Regions from separate parts of the Serratia montpellierensis genome, predicted to be linked through region 2. Evidence: predicted binding sites of a transcription regulator. Region 2 holds the regulator's gene; each other region holds the start of a gene.
What was found. The regulator sigma-54, encoded in region 2, starts transcription at its own class of promoters, with help from an activator protein. The targets are predictions, from matches to a motif close to GTTGGCACANNTTTCGCTNT.
Positions count from the first base shown of each region.

Region 1: a site for sigma-54 is predicted at 2,346-2,365, ahead of glnK (P-II family nitrogen regulator). Genes of this name have one in related genera too.
Region 3: a site for sigma-54 is predicted at 1,740-1,759, ahead of glnA (glutamate--ammonia ligase). Genes of this name have one in related genera too.

Region 1 is NZ_VOSN01000005.1:903,215-907,421, reverse strand. It holds gene smdA (multidrug efflux ABC transporter permease/ATP-binding subunit SmdA) at 1-364, shown strand, start outside; gene smdB (multidrug efflux ABC transporter permease/ATP-binding subunit SmdB) at 357-2,135, shown strand; gene glnK (P-II family nitrogen regulator) at 2,416-2,754, shown strand; gene amtB (ammonium transporter AmtB) at 2,791-4,077, shown strand; gene tesB (acyl-CoA thioesterase II) at 4,168-4,207, opposite strand, start outside.
Region 2 is NZ_VOSN01000021.1:149,973-154,179, forward strand. It holds gene lptA (lipopolysaccharide ABC transporter substrate-binding protein LptA) at 1-60, shown strand, start outside; gene lptB (LPS export ABC transporter ATP-binding protein) at 67-792, shown strand; gene rpoN (RNA polymerase factor sigma-54) at 845-2,278, shown strand; gene hpf (ribosome hibernation promoting factor) at 2,302-2,589, shown strand; gene ptsN (PTS IIA-like nitrogen regulatory protein PtsN) at 2,745-3,206, shown strand; gene rapZ (RNase adapter RapZ) at 3,336-4,190, shown strand; gene npr (PTS phosphocarrier protein NPr) at 4,187-4,207, shown strand, end outside.
Region 3 is NZ_VOSN01000010.1:23,737-27,943, reverse strand. It holds gene typA (ribosome-dependent GTPase TypA) at 1-1,468, opposite strand, end outside; gene glnA (glutamate--ammonia ligase) at 1,839-3,248, shown strand; gene glnL (nitrogen regulation protein NR(II)) at 3,442-4,207, shown strand, end outside.

The DNA of each region.
Region 1 (4,207 bases), on a different contig from region 2:
GATGCTGTCGGGCGGGCAGAAACAGCGCATCTCCATTGCGCGTGCGCTGCTGCTGGATGCGGAGATCCTGATCCTCGACGACGCGCTGTCGGCGGTGGATGGCCGTACCGAACACCAAATCCTGCACAACCTGCGCAGCTGGGGGCAAGATCGTACGGTGATCATCAGTGCGCACCGGCTGTCGGCATTGACCGAAGCCAGCGAGATCCTGGTGATGCAGCACGGCGGCGTAGCGCAACGCGGCGACCCGGCGGCGCTGGCGGCGCAGCCGGGCTGGTATCGCGATATGTACCGTTATCAGCAGCTGGAAGCGGCGCTGGACGAAGCGCCGGAAAACGGCGAGGAGGCGTTGGCCGATGAATAAAGTGCAAAAGCTGTGGCCGACGCTGAAGCGGCTGCTGGCCTATGGCTCGCCGTACCGCAAACCGCTGGGGCTGGCGGTGCTGATGCTGTGGATCGCGGCGGCGGCGGAAGTCGCCGGGCCGATCCTGGTGAGCTATTTTATCGATAACTACGTCGCCAAAGGGCAACTGCCGCTGACGATCGTCGGCGGGCTGGCGGCGGCTTACATTCTGCTGGAGCTGCTGGCGGCGGCGCTGCACTACTTCCAGGCGCTGCTGTTCAACCAAGCGGCGGTGGGGGTGGTGCAGCGGCTGCGTACTGACGTGATGGACGCCGCGCTGCGCCAGCCGCTCAGCGCCTTCGACACGCAGCCGGTCGGGCAATTGATCTCGCGCGTTACCAACGACACCGAGGTGATCAAGGATCTGTACGTAATGGTGGTCTCCACGGTGCTGAAAAGCGCCGCGCTGATCGGCACCATGCTGGTGGCGATGTTCAGCCTCGACTGGCGCATGGCGTTGGTGGCGGTCTGCATCTTCCCGGCGGTGTTCGTGGTGATGGGCATCTATCAATACTACAGCACGCCGATCGTGCGCCGGGTGCGGAGCTATCTGGCGGACATCAACGACGGTTTCAACGAAGTGATCAACGGCATGGGCGTGATTCAGCAGTTCCGCCAGCAGGTGCGCTTCGGCGAGCGCATGAGCGCCGCCAGCCAGTCGCATTATCTTGCGCGTATGCAGACCCTACGGCTCGACGGTTTTCTGCTGCGGCCGCTGCTCAGCCTGTTTTCGGCGCTGGTGCTGTGCGGCCTGTTGATGCTGTTCGGCTTCAGCGGCGAGGGCGTGATTGGCGTCGGCGTCCTCTACGCCTTCATCAACTACCTGGGGCGCCTGAATGAACCGTTGATCGAGCTGACGTCACAGCAATCGATCCTGCAGCAGGCGGTGGTGGCCGGCGAACGCATTTTCGAGCTGATGGATCGCAGCCAGCAGAGTTACGGTATTGACGATCGTCCGTTGGCCGGTGGCCGCATCGACATCACCGATCTGAGCTTCGCTTACCGTGCGGACAAAAAGGTGCTGCAGCATATTTCGCTGGCGGTGCCATCACGCGGCTTCGTGGCGCTGGTCGGGCATACCGGCAGCGGCAAGAGCACCTTGGCCAACCTGCTGATGGGTTATTACCCGGTCAGCGAGGGGGAAGTGCGTCTCGATGGACGCCCGATCTCCAGCCTGTCGCACCGCACGCTGCGTCAGGGCGTAGCGATGGTGCAGCAAGATCCGGTGGTGATCGCCGATTCGGTACTGGCCAACGTCACGCTGGGGCGTAACATCGAGGAAGACGCCGTTTGGCGGGCGCTGGAAACGGTGCAGCTGGCGGATCTGGTGCGCGGCTTCCCGCAGGGTATTCACACCCGGTTGGGGGAGCAGGGCAATAACCTGTCGGTCGGGCAGAAACAGCTGCTGGCGATGGCGCGGGTCTTGGTGCAGGCGCCGCAGATTCTGATCCTCGACGAGGCGACTGCCAATATCGACTCGGGCACCGAACAGGCGATCCAGCGCGCGCTGCGTGCGATCCGCGAGCACACCACGCTGGTGGTGATCGCCCACCGGCTGTCGACCATCGTCGATGCCGACTCCATCCTGGTGCTGCATCGCGGCCAGGCGGTGGAGCAGGGCAACCATCAACAGCTGCTGGCGCAGCAGGGGCGCTACTACCAGATGTATCAGCTGCAGCTGGCGGGCGAGCAGTTGGCGGAAGCGGTGCGCGAGGAGAGTCAACCCGCCTGATCCCAGGGGCCGCGATCGCGGCCCTTGTTTCTTTCCCACGCACCACAAGCAGGCAACCCGCCTGTGCCATGCCCCCTTTCTGCACTTTTTCGACGCGATGCGCACCAAATCAGTGCGCATTATTTAACCCATTCAAGGTATCGGTGCTGTGCTGCGTCGCGGCGGCGCCCGCGTGTGCGCTAATCCGCTGAATCGTCATGCAAAATTAAATTTGGCACAGCCCTTGCTACATATGACGCGTACCAGGGGTGAGTTTGGGCTTAATTCGTGGAGGGGCAATATGAAGCTGGTGACCGTGGTAATCAAACCGTTCAAGCTGGAGGATGTGCGCGAGGCTCTGTCCTCCGTGGGCATTCAGGGGTTGACCGTAACCGAAGTGAAGGGCTTTGGCCGCCAGAAGGGGCATGCCGAGCTGTATCGCGGCGCCGAATATAACGTCAACTTCTTGCCCAAGGTCAAAATCGATATCGCTATCGCCGACGATCAGTTGGATGAAGTGGTTGATGTGATTAGCAAAGCCGCCTACACCGGTAAAATCGGCGACGGCAAAATTTTCGTTGCCGAGTTGCAACGCGTGATCCGCATTCGCACCGGCGAAACCGACGAATCGGCACTGTAACCACGAACTCAGTTAAGCAATGGGGATGGATTGATAATGAAAAGACTGTTATCCATGTTGGGCCTGAGTTCGGTAACCCTGGTTCCTTCTTTGGCCCTGGCCGCCCCGGCGGTCGCCGATAAGGCCGACAACGCCTTTATGATGATCTGCACCGCGCTGGTGCTGTTCATGACGCTGCCGGGCATCGCACTGTTTTACGGCGGCCTGCTGCGTGGCAAAAACGTGCTGTCGATGCTGACGCAGGTCACCGTCACTTTCGCGCTGGTCTGCGTGCTGTGGGTGCTGTATGGCTACAGCCTGGCGTTCAGCGAGGGCAATGCGGTATTCGGCGGGTTCGAAACGGCGATGCTGAAAGGCATCAGCATCGACAGCGTTACCGGCAGCATCAGCCAGATGATCCACGTCGCCTTCCAGGCGTCCTTCGCCTGCATTACCGTGGCGCTGGTGGTGGGCGGCTTCGCTGAACGCATTCGCTTCTCGGCGGTGCTGATCTTCGCGATCGTATGGTTCACCCTGTCTTACCTGCCGATCGCGCACATGGTGTGGGGCGGCGGCTATCTGGCCACCGACGGCGCACTGGACTTCGCCGGCGGCACCGTGGTGCACATCAACGCCGCCAGCGCCGGGCTGATTGGTGCCTATCTGATCGGCAAACGCGCCGGCTTCGGTAAAGAAGCGTTCAAACCTCACAATCTGCCGATGGTGTTTACCGGGGCGTCCATCCTGTATATCGGCTGGTTCGGCTTCAACGCCGGTTCCGCCAGCGCGGCCAACGGCATTGCGGCCCTGGCATTCCTCAACACGGTGGTTGCCACCGCGGGCGCCATTCTCTCCTGGACCTTCGCCGAATGGGTGCTGCGCGGCAAGCCTTCGCTGCTGGGCGCCTGCTCCGGCATGATCGCCGGGTTGGTTGCGGTGACGCCTGCGGCGGGCACCGTGGGCGTGGGTGGGGCGTTGATCATCGGCCTGGTGGGCGGCGTCGCCGGCCTGTGGGGCGTCGTGACGCTGAAGAAATGGCTGAAGGTGGACGACACCTGCGACGTGTTCGGCGTGCACGGGGTGTGCGGCATCGTCGGCTGCCTGCTGACCGGCGTGTTCACCGCCTCTTCGCTGGGCGGCACCGGCTACGCCGAAGGGGTGACGATGGGCCATCAGGTCTGGATCCAGCTGGTGAGCGTGCTGATCACCCTGGTGTGGTCGAGCGTCGCCGCCTTTATCGCTTTCAAGATCGCGGGCGCGATGGTGGGCCTGAGAGTACCGGAAGAACAGGAACGCGAGGGACTGGACGTCAACAGCCACGGCGAGAGCGCCTACAACCAGTAAGACTCGAAGCAGGGCAGTGCGCTAAAGACTAAAATAATGATGAAGCCGAAAGGGGCGATGGAAACATCGCCCCTTTCTTTATGCTGAGGATCAGGCGTCGCGCTGGCGAATTACCCCTTCCTGCACGGTG
Region 2 (4,207 bases):
ACAACGGTTCTGGTACCGTCGCAGTTGCAAGACAAAAACGGGCAAAAAAAGAGTAACTAATCACTTATGGCAACACTCATCGCAGAAAACCTGGCGAAAGCCTACAAGGGCCGTAAAGTTGTCGAAGACGTCAGCCTGAAAGTGAAATCCGGCGAGATCGTCGGCCTGCTCGGGCCGAACGGCGCCGGTAAAACCACCACCTTCTACATGGTGGTCGGCATCGTGCCGCGCGACGCCGGGCGCATCGTGATCGACGAAGAAGACATCAGCCTGCTGCCGCTGCACGCCCGCGCGCGCCGCGGCATCGGTTACCTGCCGCAGGAAGCGTCGATCTTCCGTCGCCTGAGCGTGTACGACAACCTGATGGCGGTGCTGGAGATTCGCCCCGACCTCACCAGCGAACAACGCGAAGACCGCGCCAAAGAGCTGATGGAAGAGTTCCATATCTCCCATCTGCGCGACAGCCTCGGCCAGGCGCTGTCCGGCGGCGAACGCCGCCGCGTCGAAATCGCCCGCGCGCTGGCGGCCAACCCGAAATTCATTCTGCTGGACGAACCCTTCGCCGGGGTGGATCCGATTTCCGTTATCGACATCAAAAAAATCATCGAGCACCTGCGTGACAGCGGCCTGGGCGTGCTGATCACCGACCACAACGTGCGCGAAACGCTGGACGTGTGTGAACGCGCCTACATCGTCAGCCAGGGCAAACTGATTGCCCACGGCACGCCGGATGCTATTCTGGCCGACGAGCAGGTAAAACGCGTTTATCTGGGCGAAGAGTTCCGCCTCTGAACGCCGGCGCGCCCCGCGGGGCGACACCGTTAACGGAAGTAGACAGAAGACTATGAAGCAAGGTTTGCAACTCAGGCTCAGCCAACAGCTGGCCATGACTCCTCAGCTCCAGCAGGCGATCCGCCTGCTGCAGTTGTCCACGCTTGAGCTTCAGCAAGAGATCCAGCTGGCGCTGGAGAGCAATCCGCTGCTTGAACAGACCGATCTGCACGACGAAATCGACGCCAAAGAAACCCAGGAGACCGAGGGGCTCGATACCCGCGAGGCGCTGGAACAGAAAGACATGCCGGAAGAGCTGCCGCTGGACGCCACCTGGGATGAGATCTACACCGCCGGCACGCCGTCCGGCACCGGCACCGACTACAGCGACGACGAGCTGCCGGTCTATCAGGGCGAGACCACCCAAACGCTGCAGGATTACCTGATGTGGCAGGTGGATCTAACGCCGTTCTCCGATACCGACGCCGCCATCGCCACCTCCATCGTCGATGCGGTGGACGACACCGGCTATCTCACCGTGCCGCTGGAAGACATTCTGGAAAGCCTGGGCGACGAGAACGTGACCCTCGATGAAGTCGAGGCGGTGTTGAAGCGCGTGCAGCGTTTCGACCCGATCGGCGTCGCCGCGCGCGATCTGCGCGATTGCCTGCTGGTGCAGCTCTCCCAATACGCCAAAGACACCCCTTATCTGGCCGAAGCGCGGCTGATCATCAGCGACCATCTGGATCTGTTGGCCAACCACGACTTTCGCAGCCTGATGCGATCAACCCGGCTAAAAGAAGATACACTGAAAGAAGCGATGCTGCTGATTCAGTCGCTCGATCCGCGCCCGGGGCAGTCGATCAATACCGGCGAATCGGAATACGTGATCCCGGACGTGCTGGTGCGCAAGACGCAGAACACGTGGACGGTCGAGCTCAACGGCGACAGCGTGCCGCGTTTGAAGATCAATCAGCAGTACGCCGCGCTGGGCAACAGCGCCCGCAGCGAAGCCGACGGCCAGTTTATCCGCAGCAACCTGCAGGAAGCCAAGTGGTTGATTAAAAGCCTGGAGAGCCGCAACGAAACGCTGCTGAAGGTCACCCGCTGCATCGTCAGCCAACAGCAGGCGTTCTTCGAGCAAGGCGAAGAGTTTATGAAACCCATGGTGCTGGCGGATATCGCCCAGGCCGTGGAGATGCATGAATCGACGATCTCGCGCGTCACCACGCAGAAGTTTCTGCACAGCCCGCGCGGCATTTTCGAATTGAAATATTTCTTCTCCAGCCACGTGAATACCGACAGCGGCGGCGAAGCCTCCTCGACGGCGATCCGCGCGTTGGTGAAGAAATTGATTGCGGCGGAAAACCCCGCCAAACCACTCAGCGACAGCAAGCTGGCCACCCTGCTCTCCGATCAGGGGATCATCGTGGCGCGGCGCACCGTCGCCAAGTACCGAGAGTCTTTGTCCATCCCGCCGTCGAACCAACGCAAACAGTTGGTTTGACCTCTATTGAGAAGGAAGACACTATGCAGCTCAACATTACCGGACACCACATCGAAATCACCGATCCGTTGCGCGAGTTCGTGAACAACAAGTTCGCCAAACTCGAACAGTATTTTGATCGCATCAATCAGGTGTATGTTGTATTAAGTGTGGAAAAAGTGCAGCAAATTGCGGAAGCAACGGTGCACGTGAATGGAGGCGAGTTGCACGCCACCTCGGAAGACGAGAATATGTATGCCGCAATTGATACGCTGATCGACAAATTGGCACGTCAATTGAACAAACATAAAGACAAATTGAAGCAACACTGACACCCTAACCCATTCCGTGAGGTTGCCGCCGTCGCAGCCTCGCCCTTCGGCGCGTGACCCGCATGGGTGACGCGCCGAACGGTAATCAGGGTTAAAACCGACGAAAAACCGCCTTGCCGGGTGCGCCCGGCGGCGCGGTTTTAAGTGAAGATGAGATGAACAACGAATATATGCAATTAAGCTCGGTGTTAAACATCGAGTGCACCAAAAGCTCGGTACACTGCACCAGCAAAAAGCGGGCTTTGGAAATTATCAGCGAACTGGCCGCCAAACAGCTCAATCTGCCTTCGCAGGTGGTGTTTGACGCGGTTCTCACCCGGGAGCGCATGGGCAGCACCGGTATCGGCAACGGTATCGCCATTCCCCACGGCAAACTGGAAGAGGACACACTGCGGGCCGTTGGCGTGTTTATCCGTCTCGACCAACCCATCGCTTTCGACGCTATCGACAACCAGCCGGTCGACCTGTTGTTCGCGCTGCTGGTGCCTGCCGATCAGTGCAAAACCCATTTGCATACCCTGTCGCTGGTCGCCAAACGCCTGGCCGACAAGACCGTATGCCGCCGCCTGCGCGCCGCGCAGAGCGACGAAGAACTTTACCAAATCATCACCGAGTGATGCCCGGCCGGCGTGACTTCCAGCCCGGATAACGCTACTGTTTCACGATGATGGATCCGGCTGCGGCCGGAATAACAAAGTTTCCACCGGTGGCGATGAACGCCGCCGCGATGCCAGGGGAGTTGCCACATGGTGCTGATGATTGTCAGCGGCCGTTCCGGTTCCGGAAAATCCGTCGCCTTGCGGGCGCTGGAAGACATGGGTTTTTACTGCGTTGACAACCTGCCGGTGGTGCTGCTGCCGCAGCTCGCCAACACGCTGGCGGAACGCAATATCTCCGCGGCGGTCAGCATCGACGTACGCAACATGCCGGAATCGCCGGAAGTATTCGAATACGCGATGACTCAGCTGCCGGACAGCTTCTCGCCGCAGTTGCTGTTCCTCGACGCCGATCGCAACACGCTGATCCGCCGTTACAGCGACACCCGCCGCCTGCACCCGCTCTCCAGCAAAAACCTGTCGCTGGAAAGCGCCATCGACGAAGAGAGCGATCTGCTCGAACCGCTGCGCTCGCGGGCTGACCTGATTATCGATACCTCGGAAATGTCGGTGCACGAACTGGCCGAAATGCTGCGCACCCGCCTGTTGGGCAAGCGTGAGCGTGAGCTGACCATGGTGTTCGAATCCTTCGGCTTCAAGCACGGCATTCCGATCGACGCCGACTACGTGTTCGACGTGCGCTTCCTGCCGAACCCGCACTGGGATCCGAAGCTGCGGCCGATGACCGGTCTGGACAAGCCGGTCGCGTCGTTCCTCGATCGCCATACCGAAGTGCACAACTTCATCTACCAGACCCGCAGCTACCTGGAACAATGGCTGCCGATGCTGGAAACCAACAACCGCAGCTACCTGACGGTCGCCATCGGCTGTACCGGCGGTAAACACCGCTCGGTGTACGTGGCGGAACAGCTGGCCGATTACTTCCGCTCACGCGGCAAGAACGTGCAGTCGCGCCACCGCACGCTGGAAAAGCGTAAACAATGACGGTCAAACAGACGGTT
Region 3 (4,207 bases), on a different contig from region 2:
AGATCAGCACGCCGTTCTGACGCTGGCCCACTTCGCCCGGACGCACATCGTCGTAGTGGCTGAAAGTGGAGTACAGCAGACCGGTGCCCGAAGTCATTGTCATGAATTCGTTACGGAAGCCGATCAGACCGCGGCTTGGTATCACGTAGTCGAGACGCACGCGGCCCTTACCGTCCGGATCCATGTTTTTCAGGTCAGCTTTACGCTCACCCATCGCCTGCATCACGGAACCCTGATGCTGCTCTTCAATATCCAGCGTTACGTTCTCGAATGGCTCCTGCTTGCGGCCATCGATTTCACGGAAGATAACTTTCGGACGGGAAACCGCCAGCTCGAAACCTTCGCGACGCATGTTTTCGATCAGCACCGACAGGTGCAGTTCGCCACGGCCGGAGACGCGGAAGGCGTCCGCATCGTCGGTTTCTTCAACGCGCAGCGCTACGTTGTGCACCAGCTCTTTGTTCAGACGGTCAAGGATCTGACGCGACGTCACGTACTTACCTTCTTTACCGCAGAACGGCGAGGTGTTGACGTTGAAGAACATGGTTACGGTCGGTTCGTCGACGGACAGCGCCGGCAGCGCTTCTACGGCGTTGGTGTCGCAGATGGTGTCGGAGATGTTCAGCTCGCCCAGGCCGGTGATGGCGATGATGTCGCCCGCTTCCGCCAGGGTGCTGTCGATACGCTCCAGACCCAGGTGACCCAGCACTTTACCCACTTTACCGTTGCGAGTTTTACCTTCGCTGTCGATGATGGTGACCTGCTGGTTCGGCTTCACTTTACCGCGCTTGATGCGGCCGATGCCGATAACACCCAGGTAGTTGTTGTAGTCCAACTGGGAGATCTGCATCTGGAATGGCGCTTCCAGCTCAACCTGCGGCGCAGACACGTGGTCGACGATCGCCTGATACAGCGGGGTCATGTCTTCCGCCATGTCGGTGTGATCGACGCCGGCGATACCGTTCAGCGCAGAAGCGTAGATGATCGGGAAGTCGAGCTGCTCGTCGGTCGCGTCGAGGTTCACGAACAGGTCGAACACCTGATCCACAACCCAGTCAGGGCGCGCGCCAGGGCGGTCAACCTTGTTGATGACCACGATCGGCTTCAGACCGTTGGCGAAGGCCTTTTTGGTCACGAAGCGGGTTTGCGGCATAGGGCCATCCATTGCATCCACAACCAGCAGCACCGAGTCAACCATCGACATCACGCGCTCTACCTCGCCGCCGAAGTCGGCGTGTCCTGGGGTATCCACGATGTTGATACGGTAACCGTTCCAATTAATGGCGGTGTTTTTTGCGAGGATGGTAATCCCACGCTCTTTCTCCAAATCGTTGGAGTCCATTACGCGTTCGGTGGCTTCCGCACGCTCTCCGAAAGTACCGGATTGTTGCAGCAGCTTATCAACCAGGGTGGTTTTACCATGGTCAACGTGGGCAATAATGGCGATGTTACGCAAATTTTCGATCACAGCTTTGCCTCGGGCATTAGAAATAGCGCGCTATTGTACACGTATTAAGCGAGGGACTAAACAAGATCACAACCATCTCTTATAAACAACCGCGTACCGGTCAGTTTGTGATCCCTTTCACGGTGCAAAAAGCCGCAATCGTTGCACTTTTGCACCATTTCAGTGCCCACGCTCACCCCATTTGCACCATTTTGGTGCGATTTATCGCTAATGGTGCATACTGTGGTTGGGTAAAACCCGCGCAGAAAGGCGATGAACGCCTTTTTAAAAAGTTGGCACGCTTTTCGCTTTAGTCTTTTTAAGGCGAAAAAAAGCCAGTTCCACAGATTCGTTCCACGACGACGACAATGATAAACCGGGAGAGTTAAGTATGTCCGCTGAACACGTTTTGACGATGCTGAATGAGCATGAAGTGAAATTCGTAGACCTGCGTTTCACTGACACCAAGGGTAAGGAACAGCACGTGACTATCCCGGCTCACCAGGTAAACGCCGACTTCTTCGAAGAAGGTAAAATGTTTGACGGCTCCTCTATCGGTGGTTGGAAGGGCATCAACGAATCTGACATGGTGCTGATGCCGGACGCCAGCACGGCGGTTCTGGATCCGTTCTTCGAAGAACCTACGCTGATCATTCGCTGCGACATTCTCGAGCCGGGCACCATGCAAGGCTACGATCGCGACCCGCGCTCCATCTCCAAACGCGCCGAAGACTTTCTGCGCTCCTCCGGCATCGCGGATACCGTGCTGTTCGGACCAGAGCCTGAGTTCTTCCTGTTCGACGACATCCGCTTCGGCAGCAGCATCCGCGGTTCCCACGTGGCTATCGACGACATCGAAGGCGCCTGGAACTCCGGCACCCAATACGACGGCGGCAACAAAGGCCACCGTCCAGCGGTGAAAGGCGGTTACTTCCCGGTTCCACCGGTCGACTCTTCGCAGGATCTGCGTTCCACCATGTGTCTGACCATGGAAGAGATGGGCCTGGTGGTTGAAGCTCCCCACCACGAAGTGGCAACCGCCGGTCAGAACGAAGTGGCAACCCGCTTCAACACCATGACCAAGAAAGCTGACGAAATTCAGATCTATAAATACGTGGTGCATAACGTGGCGCACGCCTTCGGTAAAACCGCAACCTTCATGCCGAAGCCTATGTTCGGCGACAACGGTTCCGGCATGCACTGCCACATGTCGCTGTCCAAGAACGGCACCAACCTGTTCGCCGGCGACAAATACGGCGGCCTGTCTGAAACCGCGCTGTTCTACATCGGCGGCATCATCAAGCACGCCAAGGCGATCAACGCGCTGGCCAACCCGACCACCAACTCGTACAAGCGTCTGGTACCAGGCTACGAAGCGCCGGTGATGCTGGCCTACTCCGCCCGTAACCGCTCCGCGTCCATCCGTATCCCGGTGGTCTCCAGCCCGAAAGCGCGCCGCATCGAAGCCCGCTTCCCGGATCCGGCGGCTAACCCATACCTGTGCTTCGCCGCGCTGCTGATGGCCGGCCTGGACGGCATCATCAACAAGATCCACCCTGGCGACGCCATGGACAAAAACCTGTACGACCTGCCGCCGGAAGAAGAAGCCGAGATCCCAAAAGTGGCCGGCTCGCTGGACGAAGCGATGGCCGCACTGAACGAAGACCGCGAGTTCCTGACCCGTGGCGGCGTGTTCACCGACGATGCGATCGATGCCTACATCGAACTGCGTAAAGAAGAGATGGACCGCGTTCGCATGACGCCACACCCGGTTGAGTTCGAACTGTACTACAGCGTCTAAGCCCTACCCGCGCCGTCTGCACAGGCGGACGGCGCCCACATTTTTGTTATCGCTTTTTTGTTGCCGTGGAAACTTTCAGCCCATCTTCGGATGGGTTTTTTTCTCCACCGTATTTTCTGCAAAACTATTCCATACCGCGCCGATCCCGGATGGAGTAGGATAGATGCACTAAAAAGGTGCAGGAGTCTGCTGTATGGCAACTGGCAAGCTGCCCGATGCTGGGCAGATCCTCAATTCACTCATCAACAGCATCCTGCTGTTGGATGACTCACTGGCGGTTCACTACGCCAACCCGGCGGCACAGCAGCTGCTGGCGCAAAGCTCCCGCAAGCTGTTCGGCACGCCGCTGCCCGATTTGCTCGGTTATTTTTCGCTGAACGTCTCTTTGATGCGTGAAAGCCTGCGCGCCGGTCAGGGCTTCACCGACAACGAAGTCACCCTGGTGGTCGACGGCCGTGCGCACATCCTTTCCCTGACCGCTCAGGCGCTGCCGGAAGGCTATATCCTGGTCGAGCTGGCGCCGATGGACAATCAGCGCCGCCTGAGCCAGGAACAGCTGCAGCATGCCCAACAGGTGGCGGCCCGCGATCTGGTGCGCGGTTTGGCGCACGAGATTAAAAATCCGCTGGGTGGCCTGCGCGGTGCGGCGCAGCTGCTGGCCAAGGCGCTGCCCGATCCGGCGCTGACCGAATACACCAAGGTGATCATTGAGCAGGCCGATCGGCTGCGCAATCTGGTGGATCGCCTGCTCGGCCCACAGCGGCCCGGCCAGCACATCACCCAGAGCATTCATCAGGTCGCGGAGCGCGTCTGCCAGCTGGTGTCGCTGGAAATGCCGGATAACGTCACGCTGGTGCGCGACTACGATCCGAGCCTGCCGGAAATGGCCCACGACCCGGATCAGATTGAACAGGTGCTGCTGAACATCACCCGCAACGCGCTGCAGGCGCTGGGCGAGG